Regions from separate parts of the Streptomyces sp. NPDC047043 genome, predicted to be linked through region 2. Evidence: riboswitches for the same ligand, from Rfam matches in the RefSeq annotation. Region 2 holds a riboswitch; each other region holds the start of a gene.
What was found. A riboswitch is a leader RNA that binds a small molecule or an ion and turns the genes downstream of it on or off. The one in region 2 is predicted to bind cyclic di-AMP.

Region 1 (6,153 bases), on a different contig from region 2:
CTCCGTACCGCACCCGCCGTCCGTCCACGGTCGGAAGTCCGCCCACATCACGGAAGTTGCGGACTCCGGCAAGCTCGGGCTCGGTCGACGGAATCTGCTGCGTCACGGGGGCTCCTCACAGTCCGCCCCGCCGGCGCGGCTCGTCGACGGGCTCTCCCGACGATACGACATGGGTTCTTGAGGCAATGAGTTGTCCACAGGCGTTGCGACCGGGCCCCATGGCCCTTGATGATGTTGGCGATTGATCGCACCTGTTCGGATATGTGAGGGCTCGATGCTGGAGATCGCCGACAACGGCCGTACATGGCTTCTCACCGGGCCGGCCAGTGGTTACGCCGTCCATCTCACCGAGGACGACGAGCTGCTGCACCTGCACTGGGGTCCCCGGATCGCGCTCGCCGACGCCGAGGCCCTCGCCGTCCGGCCGCTGCCCGACTACTGGCCCTTCGAGTCCCGGCTCGACGGGCGCGAGGAGTACCCGGTCGAGGGCGGCCCCCGCTTCGTACGGCCCGCCCTGTCCGTGCGCACCGACGAGCGCCGCGGCACCGAGTGGCGCTTCGAGGCGTACGAGGCGGAGGGCGACCATCTGCGGCTCCGCTTCCGGGACGGCGGGCTCGCGATCACGTTGCACTACCGGATGCGGCAGGACGTCCTGGAGCGATGGGTGACCCTCGACAACGACGGGCCCGCCCTGGAGCTGCTGCGGGCCGACCCCGCGACCTGGACCCTGCCCGATCGGGAGGGCTGGCGGCTGTCCCAGCTGCATGGGCGGTGGGCCGCGGAGTCCCGGCTGACCGGCTCTCTCCTCACCTACGGTGAGAAGGTCATCGGCAGCCGCCGCGGGCACACCGGGCACCAGCACCTGCCCTGGGTGGCGCTCGACACCGACGCGACCGAGGAGCGCGGCGAGGTCTACGGCTGCGCCCTCGGCTGGTCCGGTTCCTGGCGGATCGCGGTGGCGCAACTCCCGGACGCGCGCGTGCAGATCACCGGCGGCGCCGGCTACGACGACTCCGGGCTGCTGCGCCTGGAGGCGGGGGAGTCGTACACGTCCCCCGTCTTCGCCGGCCTGTGGAGCGACGGCGGCTTCGGCGGTGCGAGCCGTGCCTGGCACGCGTACCAGCGCGCGTACGTCATCCCGGACGCCGACCGGGACCGGCCCGTGCTGTTCAACTCCTGGGAGGCCACGGAGTTCGACATCTCCGAGGAGCAGCAGGGAACCCTTGCCCGGCGGGCCGCGGCGATCGGTGTCGAGCTGTTCGTCGTCGACGACGGCTGGTTCGGCAAGCGCGTCAGCGACCGCGCCGGACTCGGCGACTGGACGCCCAACCGGGACCGGTTCCCGAACGGCCTCAAGCCGCTCGCCGACTATGTGCACGCCCTCGGCATGCAGTTCGGCATCTGGGTCGAACCCGAGATGATCAATCCGGACAGCGACCTCTACCGCGCACACCCCGACTGGGTGCAGTTCCAACCGGGACGAAAGCGGACGGAATTCCGCAATCAGCTTGTACTGAACCTGGCCCGGGAGGATGTCCAGGAGTACCTGTGGGAGCGGCTCGACGGGCTGCTGTCCGGCGCCCCGATCGACTATGTGAAGTGGGACTTCAACCGCTGCTTCACCGACGCGGGCTGGCCGGGCGAGCCCTACCCGCAGCGGCTCTGGGTGGATCATGTCCGCGCCCTGTACACGCTGTTGGACCGACTGCGGGCGGCCCACCCCGACGTCGCCTTCGAGTCCTGCTCGGGCGGTGGCGGCCGGATCGATTTCGGGATCATGAGCCGTACGGACCAGGTGTGGACCTCCGACAACACCGATCCGCTCGACCGTCTCGCCATCCAGCACGGCTTCAGCCAGATCCACCCCGCGCGCGTGATGGCCGCCTGGGTCACCGACAGCCCGAACACCCAGCTCAACGGGCGGGTCAGCTCGCTGCGCTTCCGGTTCGTGAGCGCCATGGCGGGCGTACTCGGGGTCGGCGGGGACCTCACTCAGTGGACCGAGGAGGAGCTTGCCGAGGCCCGGGAGTGGGTGACGCTCTACAAGGAGATCCGGCCCCTTGTGCAGCACGGCGACCTCCATCGGCTCCGGCCCCCGACCGGTGGGCTCAGCGCGGTGCAGTACGTGCGCGGGGACGAGGCGGTTGTCCTTGCCTGGCTCCAGGCGCAGAGCTACGGGGAGCCTGTACCGGCCCTGCGGCTGCGCGGCCTCGACCCGACAGCATCGTACGAATGCCTCGAAACGGGCGAAGTTCACAGAGGTGGCGTATTGCTGCATCACGGGCTTCGTACCGGATTGCGTGGCGACCTTGATGCGGCGATCTTCCGACTGCGTCGCATCTGAGCTATCTGTCCGAATTGGTGCCTTGATTCTGCTTCATCATCCTTCATTCCAACTCGCTCTGGAATGAGGTGTGGTGGAGCAGTGTCACGTGAGGAGCGTCATATTCGTGACCGTGCGTGGCCCGTCATGCTCACGTAATTCACGTGCTTTACATGGGGGTTTGGGTAAAGAGGTGATCCCGTAATTCACGCTGGGTGACCGCGAATTCCCACAAGGGATCAACAGAATCCCATTCCCAGGGAACCGTCACTTGTCCCTTTGCGTCCCGGTCGCTTACGTTCGCCACCAATCCGGACGGACGCCCAATCCTGCCGCCGCCCGGTGCCCGCACAACTCACCCGTGAACGGCAGGAGCGGGGGACCCACAGGTACAACCGCCTGTTCCGGTCTCCGGAACGGCTAGGGGTTAAGTCGCGTCCAAAACGCGGCCGGACATCTCCAGTCCGCACCCGACAGCTCACCTCGTAGGCGCCGGAGAGGAATTCGCCATGCCCGCGAAGGGTAAGCACCGCCGCCCGAAGTACCAGCGTTTCACTCGCTCCATTGCCGTCGCCGGAACCGGTGGCGCAGCTCTCGCCCTTCCGCTCATGGGCGCCGCCGGGGCCCATGCCGCCACCCCGCAGTCCGCTTCCCAGTCGGTTTCGGAAAAGACCGTCCAGTCCCTTCCGGCCGCCGAGAAGAAGGCGGCCAAGAAGAAGACCGCCGCCAACGCGGGTGTGCGGACCTATTCGGTCCGGGCCGGTGACTATCTCGCGAAGATCGCCGACGAGCAGCACGTCGCCGGCGGCTGGAAGAAGCTCTACTCGGACAACCGCCGGGCCGTCGGCGACGACCCCTCGTTGATTCACCCGGGTCTGAAGCTCACGATCGGCAATAAGGCCGCGACGAGCACCACCAAGTCCTCGTCCTCCGCCCCGTCCAAGGCCTCTTCGCCGAGGGGCTCTTCGGCGAAGTCCTCTTCCTCCTCGAAGAAGACCGCCACGCAGGCCGCCGAAACCACCAAGACGGCAAGCGGGTTCACGCTCCCGGTCGCCGGTGCCGCCGTCGGCACGGGCTACCACGTGGCCGGCAGCATGTGGTCCAGCGGGTACCACACGGGCGTCGACTTCGTCGTCCCGACCGGCACCTCCCTCAAAGCCGTGGGTGCGGGCACCGTCGTCTCCGCGGGCTGGGGCGGCGCGTACGGCAACCAGGTCGTCATCAAGCTCGCCGACGGCTACTACGCGCAGTACGGCCACCTGTCCCAGCTCTCCGTCTCGGCAGGCCAGACCGTGACCGAGGGCCAGCAGATCGGCCTCTCCGGAGCGACCGGCAACGTGACCGGACCGCACCTGCACTTCGAGATCAGGACCACGCCGAACTACGGCTCCGACGTGGACCCGGTCGCCTACCTCCGCTCGAAGGGCGTCGGAGTCGGCTGACCCCCCGCCGACCGATCGCCTGACACGCCGCCGAAGGCCGGACCCCGATCCCCGGGTCCGGCCTTCGGTGTGTTCGGCTTTGCGGAGCCATGATCGTTTCATTGCGGTCCTGTGGCGGGTGGTGCAGGGCTGTCGACAGTGAGGGGAAAGTGGGGACAGAGTGATCTCCGTAGCGATGCAAGCGCTTGCTACCGCCCTTCGAGGCCCACGGAGGTCCCCCTGCCCGGCGTCGACCGACGCACCGTCATCAAGGGCGCCGCAGCCGCGGCCGCCGTCGCCCAGTTCTCCTGGGCCGTGTCCTGCACCGCCGCGGCGGACGGCGACGACACCGAACTGCACTGGCTGGAGGGCCAGGCCCCCGACGTGCACGGCGGTGCCACCTGGGGCGTGCCCTGGGCGCTCGGTGCTCACCGGCCGGAGCAGACGTTCCGGCTCGCGACCGCGGACGGCGCCGATGTCCCCGTACAGACCTGGGCCTCCGGCTACTGGCCCGACGGCTCGATCAAGTGGACCGCGCACGCGATCGCCCGAGACGCACCGAAGGCATCGGCGTACCGGCTCACGGCCGGAACTCGCGCCGCACGCGCGCAGAAGGTGACCGTCAGCCGCTCCGCCGGACGGGTCGAGGTGTCCATCGGCGTCATCACCGCCGTGTTCGGCGCGAAGGGCTCCGACACGGCCGTGCGCAGCGTGCGGCGCGGGTCGGCCGAGATCGGGCGGGACGGTCAACTGGTCGCCGTACGGCAGGAGTCCGTGCGTGAGGGCGCGGACGTCGAGCAGTCGGCCGGTCGTGTCGAGAAGGTCGAGGTGGAGCAGGACGGTCCGGTGCGGGCCGTGGTCCGCGTCGAGGGCCGGCACCGCCGCGGCGGGCGCGCCTGGCTGCCGTACACGCTCCGCTTCGTCTTCTTCGCCGGCGCCGAGTCCTTCGGTCTGGTGCACACCTTCGTCGGGGACGGCGAGCAGAAGCCCGGTGCCGACCGGGGCGGCTTCCTGCGCGGCCTCGGCATCCGCTGCACGGTGCCGCCCTCCGACCAGCCGTACGACCGGCACATACGGTTCGCCGACTCGGGTGGCGGCGTGTTCGTCATACCGGAGCAGCGGAGTTCCGAGCCGCCTACCGCGCCCTCCTCGACCGGTTGCGGGCGGCCGCTCCGCACACTCGCATCCTCGCGCCGCGTCCCTTCAACGGCGCGCACGCCGACGGCATCGCGGCCGTGGTGGCCGAACCGGCCGATTGCGGCGCGGAGTTCGTCGGCACAACCGACTGGCTCTCCCTCGGACGGTGACTTCAACGGCACCGTCCACCCCAGCGCCCAGGGCCATCGCAAGGTGGCCGACCGTCTGCTTGTCCTCATCGCAAAGGAGCACCAGTGACCGTCAGTTCACGCCCGACCACGCGCAGAACCTTCGGAGCCCTGGCCGCCGGCGCCACCCTGGCTGCCCTCGCCCCCGCCGGGACCGCGAGCGCCGCGCCCCGGCACCGCGGCCGCCTCGTCGCCCATGACGACTTCCGCCGCGGCCTCGACAAGTGGGCCGTGGAACTGGAGAAGGGCGGCACCGTCACCGCCTCCTGCGGGGTCCTGGAGGTGGACGTACCCGCCGGGGCGACCGTCTGGTTCAAGCAGCGCCTCGAAGGGCCGTACGTCATCGAGTACACCGCCACGGCCGTCTCGGAGGGCGGGGTCAACGACCGTGTCTCCGACCTCAACAACTTCTGGAACGCCACCGACGTCCGCTCCCCGGACGACCTCTTCGCCACGCAGCGCGGCGGGGCGCTGGCCGAGTACGACTACCTCAAGACGTACTACGTCGGCTACGGCGCCAACACGAACACCACGACCCGCCTGCGCCGTTACGTCGGCGAGGCCGGGGTGCGGCCGCTCGTCTACGACTACACGGAGCCGCTGCTGGTCGCGAACCAGCCCAACCGGGTCCGGATCCTCTCCGACGGATCGACGGTCCGCTGGTGGAACAACGGACGGCTCGTCTTCGACTACAGCGACCCGGAGCCGTACACCAGTGGGCATTTCGCCTTTCGGACCACCTGGAGCCACTTCCGGATCAGCGACTTCAGGGTCTGGCGATTGACCCGTCAACATCCCTGATCAGAGGGTTATTCCGGCCTTGGTGAACACTTTGGACGTGGTTTATCTCACCGTCCGTCACCCCTTTATTACGGTCGCGTAGGTCACATTCGAAGGTGAATCATGGCCGACGTGGCAGACGATTCGAAGAGTGACAGCAGATCAGTGATCGGGTCGTACGTTGCGGTGGGGGACAGCTTCACCGAGGGCGTCGGCGACCCCGGCCCCGACGGGGCGTTCGTCGGCTGGGCCGACCGGTTCGCGGTACTGCTCGCGGACCGGCGGCCCGAGGGCGACTTCACCT
Region 2 (6,153 bases):
TGGTCGCCGCACTCTGGGTGCGCATGGGGCACCGCCAGCCGCACGCCTCCAACAAGATCGCCATCGGGGTCGTCCTGGGCGGCCTGTCGTTCCTGCTGATGGTCCTGCCGACTTCCGGGCACTCCTCCGACGACCACCTGATGTCCGCCTGGTGGATCGTGGGCTCGTACCTTCTGCTCGGCCTCGGTGACGTCCTCCTGGAGACCTCCGGCATGTCGGCCACGACGAAGCTCGCCCCGGCCGCCTTCGCCAGCCAGACCATGTCCCTCTGGTTCCTGTCCCTCGCCCTCGCCAACGGCATCCAGGCCCAGACGGTGAAGCTCTACGACGACGTCTCCAAGCCCGCCTACTTCGGCGTCAACGGCGCCATCGCGGTGGCCGCGGGCCTGGCCGTGACGGCGGCCGCGCCCTGGCTGCGCCGCACGATGCACCCGGTCCACTGAAGCCAACGGGGTCCTGCTGATGCACATTCGTACGTCCTTCCCCTACGACACCACTCACGAGGACCTCTGGATCCCGCTCCCCGACGGGACATTGCTGTACGCGCGCGTGTGGCGCCCCCTGACGGACGAGCCCGTGCCGGCCCTCCTCGAATACCTGCCGTACCGCCTCTCCGACTGGACCGCGCCCCGCGACCACCAGCGCCACCCCTGGTACGCGGGCCACGGCTACGCCTCCGTCCGGGTCGACATCCGCGGGCACGGCAACAGCGAGGGCATGCCGACGGACGAGTACTCGGCGACGGAGCTCGCCGACGGCGTCGAGGTGGTCAACTGGCTTGCGGCGCAGCCCTGGTGCGACGGCAAGGTGGGCATGTTCGGCATCTCCTGGGGCGGCTTCAACTCCCTCCAGATCGCGGCCCTCGCGCCCGAGCCGCTCAAGGCGGTCGTCACCGTCTGCTCCACGGACGACCGCTATGACAACGACGTGCACTACATGGGAGGTTCCGTCCTGGCGGTGGACATGCACGCGTGGGCGGCGACGATGCTCGCCTTCGTGTCGCGACCGCCCGATCCGCTGTACGTCGGCCCGGTCTGGCGGGAGATGTGGATCAAGCGCTTGGAGGGCGCCGTCGAGCCCTTCCTGCACACCTGGCTGACCCACCAGACGCGCGACGAGTACTGGCGCCACGGCAGCGTCTGCGAGGACTACGGCGCGATCGACGCCGCCGTCCTCGCGGTGGGCGGCTGGCACGACCCGTACCGCGACACGGTGCTGCGCCTCGTCGAGCACCTGCCCGCCGACCGCGTACGCGGCCTGATCGGCCCCTGGTCGCACCAGTACCCGGACCGCGGCCTGCCGCCGGGCCCGGCGATCGGCTTCCTCCAGGAGACCCTGCGCTGGTGGGACCACTGGCTCAAGGGCATCGACTCCGGGGCGATGCGCGAGCCCCTGCTGCGTGCCTACATCAGCGACTCGCACCCTCCGGCCACGGTGTACGGGACGCTGCCGGGGCGGTGGGTCGGGGAGCCGGGGTGGCCGTCGCCCAATGTCACGGCGGTCTCGTACGGGCTTCCGGGCAGTGCTATGTCACATTCCACTGCCGCTGCACCGGTCCGCTCACCCCAGCACACAGGCGTGGACGCCGGCCGTTTCTTCCCCTTCGGCAACGACGCCGATCTGCCGCCGGACCAGCGCGACGAGGACGGGCGGTCGGTGTGCTTCGACTTCGTGGTGGGCGAGGAGACATGGGTGCTGGGGCGGCCGAGGGTGCGGCTGCGGGTGACCTCCGAGGTGGCGAGCGGTCAGATTGTCGTACGGCTATGTGACATGACACCGGATGGTTCATCGACCCTCGTCACGCGCGGCGTGCTGAACCTGTCCGCGCGGCAGGGACGCGACCGTGCCGTGCCGTGGACGACGGGTGCCACCGAGGACGTCGAGTTCGAGCTGAACGGCATCGGCCATGTCTTCCCGTCCGGCCATCGCATCCGTCTTGCCGTGTCCTCCGCGTACTGGCCGTGGATCTGGCCGCAGCCCGACTCGGCGGCCGGCTTCACGCTGCATCCGGAGGGCAGTTCGCTGGAACTTCCGGTACGCGCGCGTGCGTCGGACGAGAAGGCGATCATCTTCGAGGAGCCGGAGCAGGCGCAGACGCTGGGCGTGAACTCCCCGATCACGCTGGACGAACCGCGCCCCGAGCGCCTCGTGGTGCGGGACGTCGCCAAGGGCGAGTGGCGCCTGGAGGTCGACCCGCGCTACGGCGGCACGCGCGTGTACCCGGACGGTCTGGAGTTCACCGAGGACGCCCTGGAGACGTACACGATCCATGAGGCCGACCCTCTGTCGGCGCGCACCCGCTCGGACTGGTTCGTCCGCCTGCACCGGCCGGAGCTCGCGTGGGACGCCACGGTCCGTACGCGCTCGAAGATCAGCTGTACCGGAAAGGACTTCATCGCCTCGAATGAGGTGATTTGCACGGACGGTGGAGAGGTCGTCTTCCACCGGACATGGGAGCGGCGGATCCCACGGACGGCCGGTTGACTATGAGTTGAGGGCATTGCCCGTTTTTGCACGCTTCGTGAATCGGGTGCGATGTCAGTGACTTGAGTCACGCGCGACCGCAGACGTCACCACCACCCTCCGCTCGCGTTCCCCCTTGCGCCATGAGCCAGTTGAGCCTTGGCAGCCGCAAAGGATCAAGCGGCCCATAAGGCTCATGCCGAGGTCAATGGGTGCGATCCATCAATCCGGCACTTGTTTCGGGCATGTGCTCTCGCATACGTTTCCGGCCCAGCCGGGCGGACGCCGAATCCTGCCGCCGTCCGAGCTTCCATCACCGCACCCACTCGTACACGGCAGGAGCGGGGGACCCAGGTAAGTCGCCGGTCCGGACGTCTCGATGCGTCCCGGAACGGCTAGGGGTGAAGCCGTGCCCGTCAGGGCGCGGCCGGGCAACTCCCCGCCCGAACCCGACAGCTCACCTCGTAGGCGCCGGAGAGGAACAGCGCCATGCCCCGAGGCAAGCACCGCCGCCCCAGAACCAGCCCCCTCACCCGAGGCGTCGTCGCCGCCGGAGCCGGCACCGCCGCACTCGCGATCCCGCTCCTGAGCGCGACTGCCGCGAGCGCCGCGACGCCGGCCCAGGCCCCCGCCGCCGCGTCGGCCGCATCGCAGGTCAGGTCCGTCACGTACACCACGGTCAACGGCGACACGCTCTACGGCATCGCGGACAAATACGACACTCCGGGTGGCTGGCGGCAGATCTACAAGGACAACCGCAAGGCCATCGGCGACAACCCCAGGCTGATCCACTCGGGCCTGAAGCTGACGGTCAGGACGACGAAGACGGCGAGCACGACGGCCGCCAAGAAGTCCTCGTCCGTCGCGCACGCCACCCAGGCCTCCGCCAAGACGTACGCGAACAACCTGGACGGATGGATCCGCCAGTCGCTGGACATCATGGCGCAGAAGGGAATTCCCGGTACGTACGACGGCATTTACCGCAACATCATCCGGGAGTCGTCCGGCAACCCGGCCGCCATCAACAACTGGGACTCCAACGCCGCCGCGGGCACCCCGTCCAAGGGCCTGCTGCAGGTCATCGACCCGACGTTCCTGGCCTACCACGTGCCCGGCACGTCGCTCGACCCGTTCGACCCGGTCGCGAACATCACCGCCGCCTGCAACTACGCGGCCGCGCGGTACGGCTCCATCGACAACGTGTTCGGGGCGTACTAGGTCTCTGCGGTCACGAATAGAGTCGTTCGAGGACGGCGGCGATGCCGTCGTCCTCGTTCGACAGGGTGATCTCGTCGGCCACGGCCTTGAGTTCGGGGTGGGCGTTGGCCATCGCGACGCCGTGGGCGGCCCAGTCGAACATGGGGATGTCGTTCGGCATGTCGCCGAAGGCGATCGTCCCTTCCGGGCCAAGTCCCAGGTATGCGGCGGCCAGTGCGAGGCCCGTCGCCTTCGTGATGCCGCATGGCTGGAGTTCGACGGTCCCCGGCCCCGACATGGTGACGGTGGCCAGCGAACCGACCACCGAGCGAGCCGTCGCCGCCAACTCGTCGTCCGTCAGGTCGGGATGGCGCAGCAGCACCTTGCTGATGGGTTCGCACCAAAGGTCGTCGCGCCGCTCGACGCGTACCGCGGGCAGCGCGGGATGCGGCATCAGGTAGCCCGGTTCGATGAGCGTGAGGCCGTCCACGCCGTCCTGGTCCACCGCCGCGTACACCTCGCCCACCTCGGCCTCGATCTTGCCCAGGGCGGTCTCGGCCAGCTCCCTGTCCAGCGTGACGGACCAGAGCAGACGGTCCGCGCCGGCGTCGTACACCTGCGCGCCCTGTCCGCACACCGCGAGCCCCCTGCCGCCCAGTTCGTCCAGGAGCGGGCGCACTCTCGGGGCCGGCCGGCCCGTGACGACGAGGTGCCGGACGCCGGCGCCGGCCGCCCGCGCGAGCGCGGCGAGGGACCGGTCGGAGAGCGTGTCGTCGCCTCGGAGCAGCGTGCCGTCCAGGTCGGTGGCGATGAGTGCATATGCGGTGGGTGCGGCCATGATCAGAGAATACGGACAGGACGCCGCGCCGACTCATCGCCAACCGGACGACCGCCCCGTTCACCCCCGCCACTTCGTCAACTCCCGTACCCATAACGGCCTTTCCGCCACCGGCATGGGCTCTTCGGTACCAGTACGGGGCTTTTGGCCATGGTGCCTGCTGCCTCCGAAGTCCCTTGTCAGTGGCGGCTGCGACGCTTGCGATGTCGCTTTCACTGCACTTACGGAACGGGGCTGTTGTTGTGAAGGATCGGGCGGAGAAGTTCCAGGCGCATCTGCGCGAGGCCGCCGTCGGCATCCTGGAGCGGTTCCCGCAGGAACTGCGGCCCGAGATATACGCGCTCTCGTTCCGCATCTGGCAGATCGACTACGACGCCCGGCGGCCGTACGTGGCCATCGGCTACAACACGGAGAGCCAGTACGAGCGCGAGAAATACCCGGAGGACCCGGGCGAGGCCCGCTGGAACTGCGCCTGTTGGCTCCTCGACGGCTTCGAGATGCTCGGGAACGTACCCGAGGATCCGGTGGGCGGCCCGCTGTACGAGGACGAGGTCAGGCGGCTCGGGCTCTGGTACGACGGCGAGGAGGTGGGGGTCGGTGAGGACGACGAGATCGACGCCAAGCGCGAGTTGCTTCATCTGCACTTCGCCGACGCCTGTGTCGACCTCGCCCGGCATCTGCATGCGAGCGGCCGTGTCGAGGAGATGTTCGGCCGCCCGCTGCCCGTCGTGGTGTTCGACATGGACTGCCCGGGCTGGGAGGTCGAGGCCACCGAGGCCGCCAACCCGCCCGGGCTGATCGAGGGGTTCCTCAACTGGCAACGCGCACAGGGCGCGTAGGCCTCAGCCGTGTGCCGCAGCCAGGTGTTTCGCCAGCCTCGGCGACGCGAACTCCGTGCCGCACACGAACCGCATCACCGGTCCGTACGACGCCGCGGCCGGCAGGCCCGTGAAATACAGCCCGGGGACCGAGGACACGTACCCCGCGCCCAGCTTGGGCGTGCCCCGGCTGACCACCAGTTGGGTGCGCAGCTCGTGGCCGAGGAAGTCCATGGCCGCGATGTCCACCCGGTATCCGGTCGCCGCGATGACGTGGTCCGCGGACAGCTGCTGCGTGCCGCCCGCCTGCGTGCGGACAGTCAGCGTCGGACTGCCGTCGGCCGCGTCCGTCCGTACGATCCGGTCGACCTCGCTGACCTGCACCTTGCCCTCGAAGCGGTCGCGCAGCCACCACGCGCCGAGCGGGCCCAGGACACGGCGGACCAGGTAGTGGCGGGCCTCGGCCGGAAGGTAGCGGTAGGGGTGCGGGTAGTAGCTGAGGGCCCACAGGGACCAGGCGCGGCCGAACGGCGACTCGGGGCGCAGCTTCGGCTGCTTCCAGGGCGGCGCACCGAAGGCGACCCTGCCCCGGCCCCGGGAGACCACCCTCACCTGCGCGCCGGTCTCCGCCGCCAGCGCCGCCGTCTCCAGCGCGGACTGGCCGGCGCCGACGACGATCAGGTCCTTGCCGGAGTAGCGCGTCAGGTCGTGCTGCTGGGAGCTGTGGGAGACGGGCCCGGTGGGGGTGGGCCCGTCCGCCGCGGCCGAGGCCAGCTCGGCCGGCAGATGGGCGAGGCCGGACAGGCCGGTCGCCACGACGACCGCCCGGGCGGTGAA
Region 3 (6,153 bases), on a different contig from region 2:
GCCATCCGGCGCCGCCGGATGCTTCCCGTCGTCGTACGCAATCTCGACATGAGCGGGGCGGGCATCCCACAGAGCCCGCCGGACCTCCTCTACCGGCGGTTCCTGCGCAAGCTGCTCCATCTCGACCTGCCCGCCCACGCGGGACTGCTCACCGCGCTGGCCACCGGGACGTGGTACCCGGCCGGCATCGGCTACGCGCTCACGTCGGGGCTGGCGGTGGCGGCGGTGCTGGCGCTGTGGGGACAGTTCCGGGCGGCCCGCCGGATGCCGCGCCGCGAGGACGCGATCGGCGAGGTCAACCGGCAACTGGCCGAGTACCGGCCCGAAGTGGCGCTCTACTTCAGCTTCGCCGCGGTCTCCCGGGACTTCATGTACCAGGTCAACATGTGGATCGAGACGCTCGAGCAACTCGACCGGCGGCCCTTGATCATCCTTCGTGAGCATGCCTCGTTCCGGCATCTCAGCCGCACCTGGATCCCGGTCGTCTGCGTCCCGAAGGCGGACGACCTGGCCGAGCTGGACCTGCCCGACGTCCGGGTCGTCCTGTATCCGGGCAACGCCGGCAAGAACGTGCACATGCTGCGCGTCGCCGAGGCCAAGCACGTCTTCATCGGCCACGGCGACAGCGACAAGCTCGCCAGCAGCAACCGTGTCAGCAAGGTGTACGACGAGATCTGGGTGGCCGGACGGGCCGGACGGGACCGTTACCAACGCGTGCGGCACGCCATCAGCGACGAGGCCATCGTCGAGGTGGGCCGCCCGCAGCTGGCGCCGATCCGGCTGCACGCCGATCACACCCCGGGACCGCTGCCGGCCGTCCTGTACGCCCCGACCTGGGAGGGCTGGAGCGACGACGACTGCCACACCTCCCTGATCCCCATGGGCGTGACTCTCGTCGAGCAGCTTCTCGCGCAGAACGTCCGCGTCATCTACAAGCCGCACCCGCTCACCGGCCGCCGCTCCGCCGAGGCGGCCGCCGCGGACCGGGCCGTGCGTGACCTGCTCGCCGCCGCCAACGAGCGGCACGAGCCCGTGGGGGCTCAACTCGCCTCGGCCGAACGGCGGTTGACGGAGATCCGGGCCCGGCTCGACGAGGTGTCGGGGCAGCACGACGGCGACTACGTCCAGCAGACCCGTGACGCGCGCGTCCCCGACCGCGGCGGCGCGGCCGAGTGGCACGAGCTGCGCGCGGAGTGGCACCGGCTCTTCTGGGAGAGCTCGGGCCCGGTCCGGCACCACGTGATCACCGAGCAGCTGCCGACGTTGTACGACTGCTTCAACCAGGCGGACGTCCTGATCAGCGACGTCTCCTCGGTGGTCGCCGACTTCGTCGCGAGTCTCAAGCCGTATGTGCTGACCAACGCGCTGGGCCTGCCCGACGAGGAGTTCCGGGCCGCGTACACCACTGCCGGAGGTGCTTATCTCCTCGACCGCGAGTGCACCCGGCTGCCGGAGATCCTGGGCTCGGTCCGCGAACCGCACCACGACCCGATGGCCGCGCACCGCCGCGTCCTCAAGGAGTACGTCCTCGGCCCGGACCGTCCCGCGTCCATGGAGCGGTTCAACACCGCGGTCAACGCACTGGCCGAACGGTCGGCGGCGGAGACGGCAGGCGAACGGGGCGCGGCCGACCGGCACGCGGCACAGAGGGCGGTCGAACTCGGGCCGGCCGACCGGACCGAGCTGGTCGGCCTGGTCGACCCCGCCGGGTGAGCCTGCCGGACGTCGGCCTACGACCTGCGTCGCGGCTTTCCGCGCTTGGCGGGCTTGGCGCCCTTGGAGCCGGCCGTACCGCCGCGGGGGTTCCGGGTGGTCGCCTTCCCGGTCGTCTTTCCGCTCGCCTTCGGCGTCGTCTTCGCAGCCGCGGATTTACGGCGCGGCTGGCCGGCCTTGTCCTGGGGCTGAGCCGACGGTGACTGTCGGCCACGGGAGCTGTTGACCGTGCGGCCGCGGACGATGCCGATGAAGTCCTCGACCATGTCCGTGGTGGCCTCCTCCGGCCACGACAGGGCGACGCCCGACTGCGGGGCGTCCACGACCGGCCGGTAGGTGAGGTCCCTGCGGTGGTGGAGGCGGGCCAGCGACTGGGGGACGACCAGGAGGCCGACGCCCGCCGCGACCAGTTCCACGGCGTCCTCGGTGGTGGCGGGGCGCTCGAAGGCGGGCTCGCCGGGCGGCCGGTCCCAGTCGAGGACGTCGTCGAGGGGGTGGAGGACGACCTCCTCGGCGAGGTCGTCGAGGGTCACCTCGTCCGCCGCCGTGATCACGTGGTCCTTGGGGACCACGACCACCGTCGTCTCGGTGTAGAGGGGGATCGCGCTGAAGAACGTACGGTCCACCGGCAGCCGCACCAGCCCCGCGTCGGCCGTACCGTCGCGCAGCACGCCGGAGGCCTCGGCGGCCGGTACGGCGAGGAGGGTCAGCGGGGTGTCGGGCAGGCGCTCGTTCCAGATCCGCACCCACTTGGCGGGCGTCGTCCCCGGGACGTACGCAAGCCGGAACACTGGGGGTGCTTCCGAGCCTGGCATTCCGCCAGGTTACCGGCCGTGGTCGGCGGGCCCGCACGCGCTCGTTACCCTGGACGGCATGAAGTCGCACCAGACCACCCAGACGATGAAGCCCGCGACCGCGGCGAAGAAGCTGGGTGTGTACCTCGAGGCCACCCCCGCCGAGTTCCGGGAGGGTGTCGTCTCGCGCGCCCAGCTCGACGCCTTCCAGGCCGATCCGCCTCAGTGGCTGCGCGAGCTGCGGGCCAACGGTCCGCACCCCCGCCCGGTGGTCGCGGAGAAGCTGGGCATCTCCATCTCGGGTCTCGCCCGCGGCGGGATCACGGAGCCGCTGACGACCGAGCAGATCGAGGCCCTGAAGCAGGAGCAGCCCGAGTGGCTGGTGAAGGAGCGCGCCACCCAGGCCGAGGTCCGCAAGGAGGGGGCGCGCATCAAGAAGCGCAACGCCGAGCGCGCGGCCGGCGCCGACCACCCGCGATCCTGACGTCCCGGAGTCCGGGCCGCGACAGTCCGTCGCCGCCCGGACTCCGTGCGTATATGAAGGGGCGGATCTGACGGCGCATCAAGACGAAGGTCACAAAAGCGTATCGGACATTCCGCCCTTCAACCTTCACACGAGCCGCACAAGTTGGCTAGCTTGGCATCAGGCCGCTCGAGTCACTCCGGCGAACCCCGTCGGGAAGCGCGGCCTCCGCCGAGTCCGGTGCGCCTGTGTGGGCAGCCGGAGCCGGGGACCCAACCGAATCATGGGGTGAATCGGCCCAACTGCCCTTCGGGGCAAGGGCCGTAGGGCAATCCTTCCGGAACGACCGCCCGAACCCGACAGCTAACTCGGTAGGCGGAGTACGGAAGGAGTACGGCTCCCATGGCGCCGGAACGATCGTCGCGTCCTGGAGGCACTGGCCTCCCCGGTATGCGCAACTCCGCCCTCGCCACGGCGGCCCTCACCTCGGTGGCGCTGCTGTCGCAGACCGCCGACGCCGCACCGCTCACGGGGGACGAGGGACCCAGCCGCGAGGACGTCCGGCAGCGCGTGAGCAGCCTGTACGACCGGGCCGAGGACGACACCGGCCAACACAACCTGACCCGCATCCAGCAGGCGGCCAAGCGCGGCCGCGTCACCCCTGCGGGCGGGGGCAGGCGCTCGGATCCCGACCTCGACAACGTCACCAGGCAGTGGTTCGACGGGGCGCGGGCCTCGCTGGGCCCGACGGTGCCGGCGGTGCTGCCGTCCGATCGCACGCCGGCCCGCCCGGCCGAGACCCGGCGCGCGCGTCCGGCGGAGCGCGCAGGGGACGGCCGTACCGGCCGTGAGCTGGAGGCTGCCGCGCGGGCCCTGCCCCAGTTGCCCGCGGCAGGCGCCCGCCGTCCGGTCGCCGAGCTGACCGCCGGACCCGCGACCGCGCTCCCCGCCGTGCCGGCCCCGCGTCAGGAGACCGCCCCCGCCCTGCCCGCAGCCCCCGAGTCGAAGCAGTCCTCGCTGCGGAAGTCCAAGCAGGAGAGCCAGCGCAAGATCGCGGCCGCCAGCGAGCTGCTGTACCGCTACACCGCCCAGCAGACCTCGCTGCCGCGCCCGGTCCTCGACCCGCGACCGGCCCAGGACACCTGGCAGACGGCCGTGCAGCAGAGCGCGCCGCTCGCGGCGATCGAGCAGCCGCAGCCCGCCTGGGCGACCACGGCGCAGCAGGCCGTCGTGCAGGCGCAGCCGGCCCAGGGCGGCTGGCAGGACCCGGTGGCGCAGGAACAGGCCCGCCGTGCGGCCGACGAGGCGTGGCGGCTGCAGCAGCCGTCGGTGCTCGACACCGGCGTGCCGATGGCCGAGCAGTGGCGCCCGCAGGGGCAGACGGTTCTGGACACCGGCGTGCCCATGACGCGGGAGTGGCGCCCGCAGGAGCAGACGGTCCTCGACACCGGCATACCCATGACCCAGGACTGGCGCGCGCAGCAGCCGTCGGTGCTCGACACCGGTGTCCCGGCGCCGCAGACGCCCATCGGCACCAAGGCCGACCGGGCCGTCGCCTTCGCGCAGGCGCAGATCGGCAGGCCCTGCCTGTGGGGTGCGGTCGGGCCGGAGTCGTACGACAACGCCGGTCTCACCCAGGCCGCCTGGAGGGCCGCCGGGGTCGCCCTGCCGCGGTCCACGTCCGAGCAGGCGAGCACCGGCACGGTGATCCCGCTCGCCGAGAGCCGGCCCGGGGACCTGATCTTCTTCCACGACAACTTCAGCCACGTCGGCCTCTACACCGGCAACGGCATGATGATCCACGCGCCCGGCCCGGGCTCGGTCATCCGCGAGGAGTCGATCCACAACGCCGGGGAGGCGGCGATCCGCATCGCCGTACGGCCCGCGTGAGTCTCAGGAACGCCGCTCGAGCCGCGACACCAGCAGCTCGGTGAACTGCGAGGCCGCCCACGCGAGTCGGCGGCCGAGCATCGTCCGGACCTGGGCCTCGCGCTGCCGGAAGACCGGGTGGTCCACCCGTACGTGCACGACGCCCTCGGTGCCCTCGTCCAGGTCGCCGAGATCACCGACGAGGGCGATGCCGCCGCCGCAGCGCACGAACTCGTACAGCGGGGCGAGCGCGTCGCACACCAGGGCGGGCCGGACCGTGAGTCCCTCCAACTGGGCGCCGATGTCGAACAGTTCACGCTGACTGGTGCCGGCCGAGCCGAGCGCGAGCGGGTGGGCGCACAGCTCGGCGAGGGTGATCCGCTCCCGCCCCGCCAGCCCGTGCCCGACCGGGACGATCGCCGCGACCGGGATGACGACGGCGCACTCCACCCGCACGTCGTGCTGCGGGCCCATCGCATAGGTGGCGGCGACGTCGGCGATGCCCTCGGCCACCCGCCGGGTCGCCTCCTGGCGGTGCACGATGTCCAGGCGGAAGGTGACGTCCGGATGCGCCCGCCGGAAGTCGGCCATCGCTCCCGTTACTCGTCCAGACCCACGCGGTGTTCGGGGTGACGTACCTGATCCGCCCGGTCGGCGGGCTGGTGCTGGGTGCGTACGCGGACCGGCGCGGGCGCAAGAAGGCGCTGATGCTGTCCATCCGGCTGATGGTCGTAGGCACGCTGCTGATGGCGTTCATGCCGGGCTACGGGACGCTCGGCATCACCGCGACCGTCGGCATCGTCCTGGCCCGGCTGCTCCAAGGCTTCGCCGCGGGAGGGGAGTTCGGCGCGGCGACGTCCTTCCTCGTCGAGCAGAACGCGGCGCGCAAGGGGTTCCTCGGCAGTTTCCAGTTCGCCAGCCAGGGGCTGTCGACACTGCTGGCGGCGGGTTTCGCGGCCGGGCTGACCGCGATGCTGTCGGACGCACAGATGACGTCGTGGGGCTGGCGGGTGCCGTTCGTGTTCGGACTGCTGATCGGGCCGGTGGGCTACTTCGTGCGCCGCTACGTCGAGGAGTCCCCGGCGCTGAACCAGGAACGCGCACCGCGCTCCCCCGTCCTCACCGTGTTCCGCGACCACCGGGGCGGCCTGCTGATCGCGGGCGGTGTCCTGGTGGTGTCGACCGCGCTGAACTTCATCCTCCAGTACCTGCCGACCTTCGGCATACGGGAGTTGGGCCTGGACGACTCCCTCTCCTACGTCGCTCTGTTCGTCACCGGCGCGATCCTCACCCTCGGCACACCACTCGTCGGCC

Region 1: linked by a shared signal. The riboswitch ahead of ABZ880_RS32055 (LysM peptidoglycan-binding domain-containing M23 family metallopeptidase) and the one ahead of ABZ880_RS21685 (LysM peptidoglycan-binding domain-containing protein) in region 2 are both predicted to bind cyclic di-AMP.
Region 3: linked by a shared signal. The riboswitch ahead of ABZ880_RS17990 (NlpC/P60 family protein) and the one ahead of ABZ880_RS21685 (LysM peptidoglycan-binding domain-containing protein) in region 2 are both predicted to bind cyclic di-AMP.

What each region holds. Positions count from the first base shown of each region.
Region 1 is NZ_JBEYVO010000022.1:169,715-175,867, forward strand. It holds gene ABZ880_RS32045 (tyrosine-protein phosphatase) at 1-106, opposite strand, end outside; gene ABZ880_RS32050 (alpha-galactosidase) at 275-2,344, shown strand; cyclic di-AMP (ydaO/yuaA leader) riboswitch at 2,650-2,828, shown strand; gene ABZ880_RS32055 (LysM peptidoglycan-binding domain-containing M23 family metallopeptidase) at 2,833-3,765, shown strand; gene ABZ880_RS32060 (hypothetical protein) at 4,060-5,139, shown strand; gene ABZ880_RS32065 (DUF6250 domain-containing protein) at 5,136-5,870, shown strand; gene ABZ880_RS32070 (SGNH/GDSL hydrolase family protein) at 6,015-6,153, shown strand, end outside.
Region 2 is NZ_JBEYVO010000013.1:105,491-111,643, forward strand. It holds gene ABZ880_RS21675 (peptide MFS transporter) at 1-443, shown strand, start outside; gene ABZ880_RS21680 (CocE/NonD family hydrolase) at 463-2,484, shown strand; cyclic di-AMP (ydaO/yuaA leader) riboswitch at 2,768-2,947, shown strand; gene ABZ880_RS21685 (LysM peptidoglycan-binding domain-containing protein) at 2,953-3,681, shown strand; gene ABZ880_RS21690 (HAD family hydrolase) at 3,692-4,498, opposite strand; gene ABZ880_RS21695 (hypothetical protein) at 4,741-5,337, shown strand; gene ABZ880_RS21700 (FAD-dependent oxidoreductase) at 5,341-6,153, opposite strand, start outside.
Region 3 is NZ_JBEYVO010000010.1:234,935-241,087, reverse strand. It holds gene ABZ880_RS18005 (hypothetical protein) at 1-1,713, shown strand, start outside; gene ABZ880_RS18000 (LysR family substrate-binding domain-containing protein) at 1,731-2,528, opposite strand; gene ABZ880_RS17995 (DUF5997 family protein) at 2,587-2,991, shown strand; cyclic di-AMP (ydaO/yuaA leader) riboswitch at 3,190-3,364, shown strand; gene ABZ880_RS17990 (NlpC/P60 family protein) at 3,421-4,860, shown strand; gene ABZ880_RS17985 (LysR substrate-binding domain-containing protein) at 4,864-5,430, opposite strand; partial or broken gene ABZ880_RS17980 (MFS transporter) at 5,457-6,153, shown strand, end outside.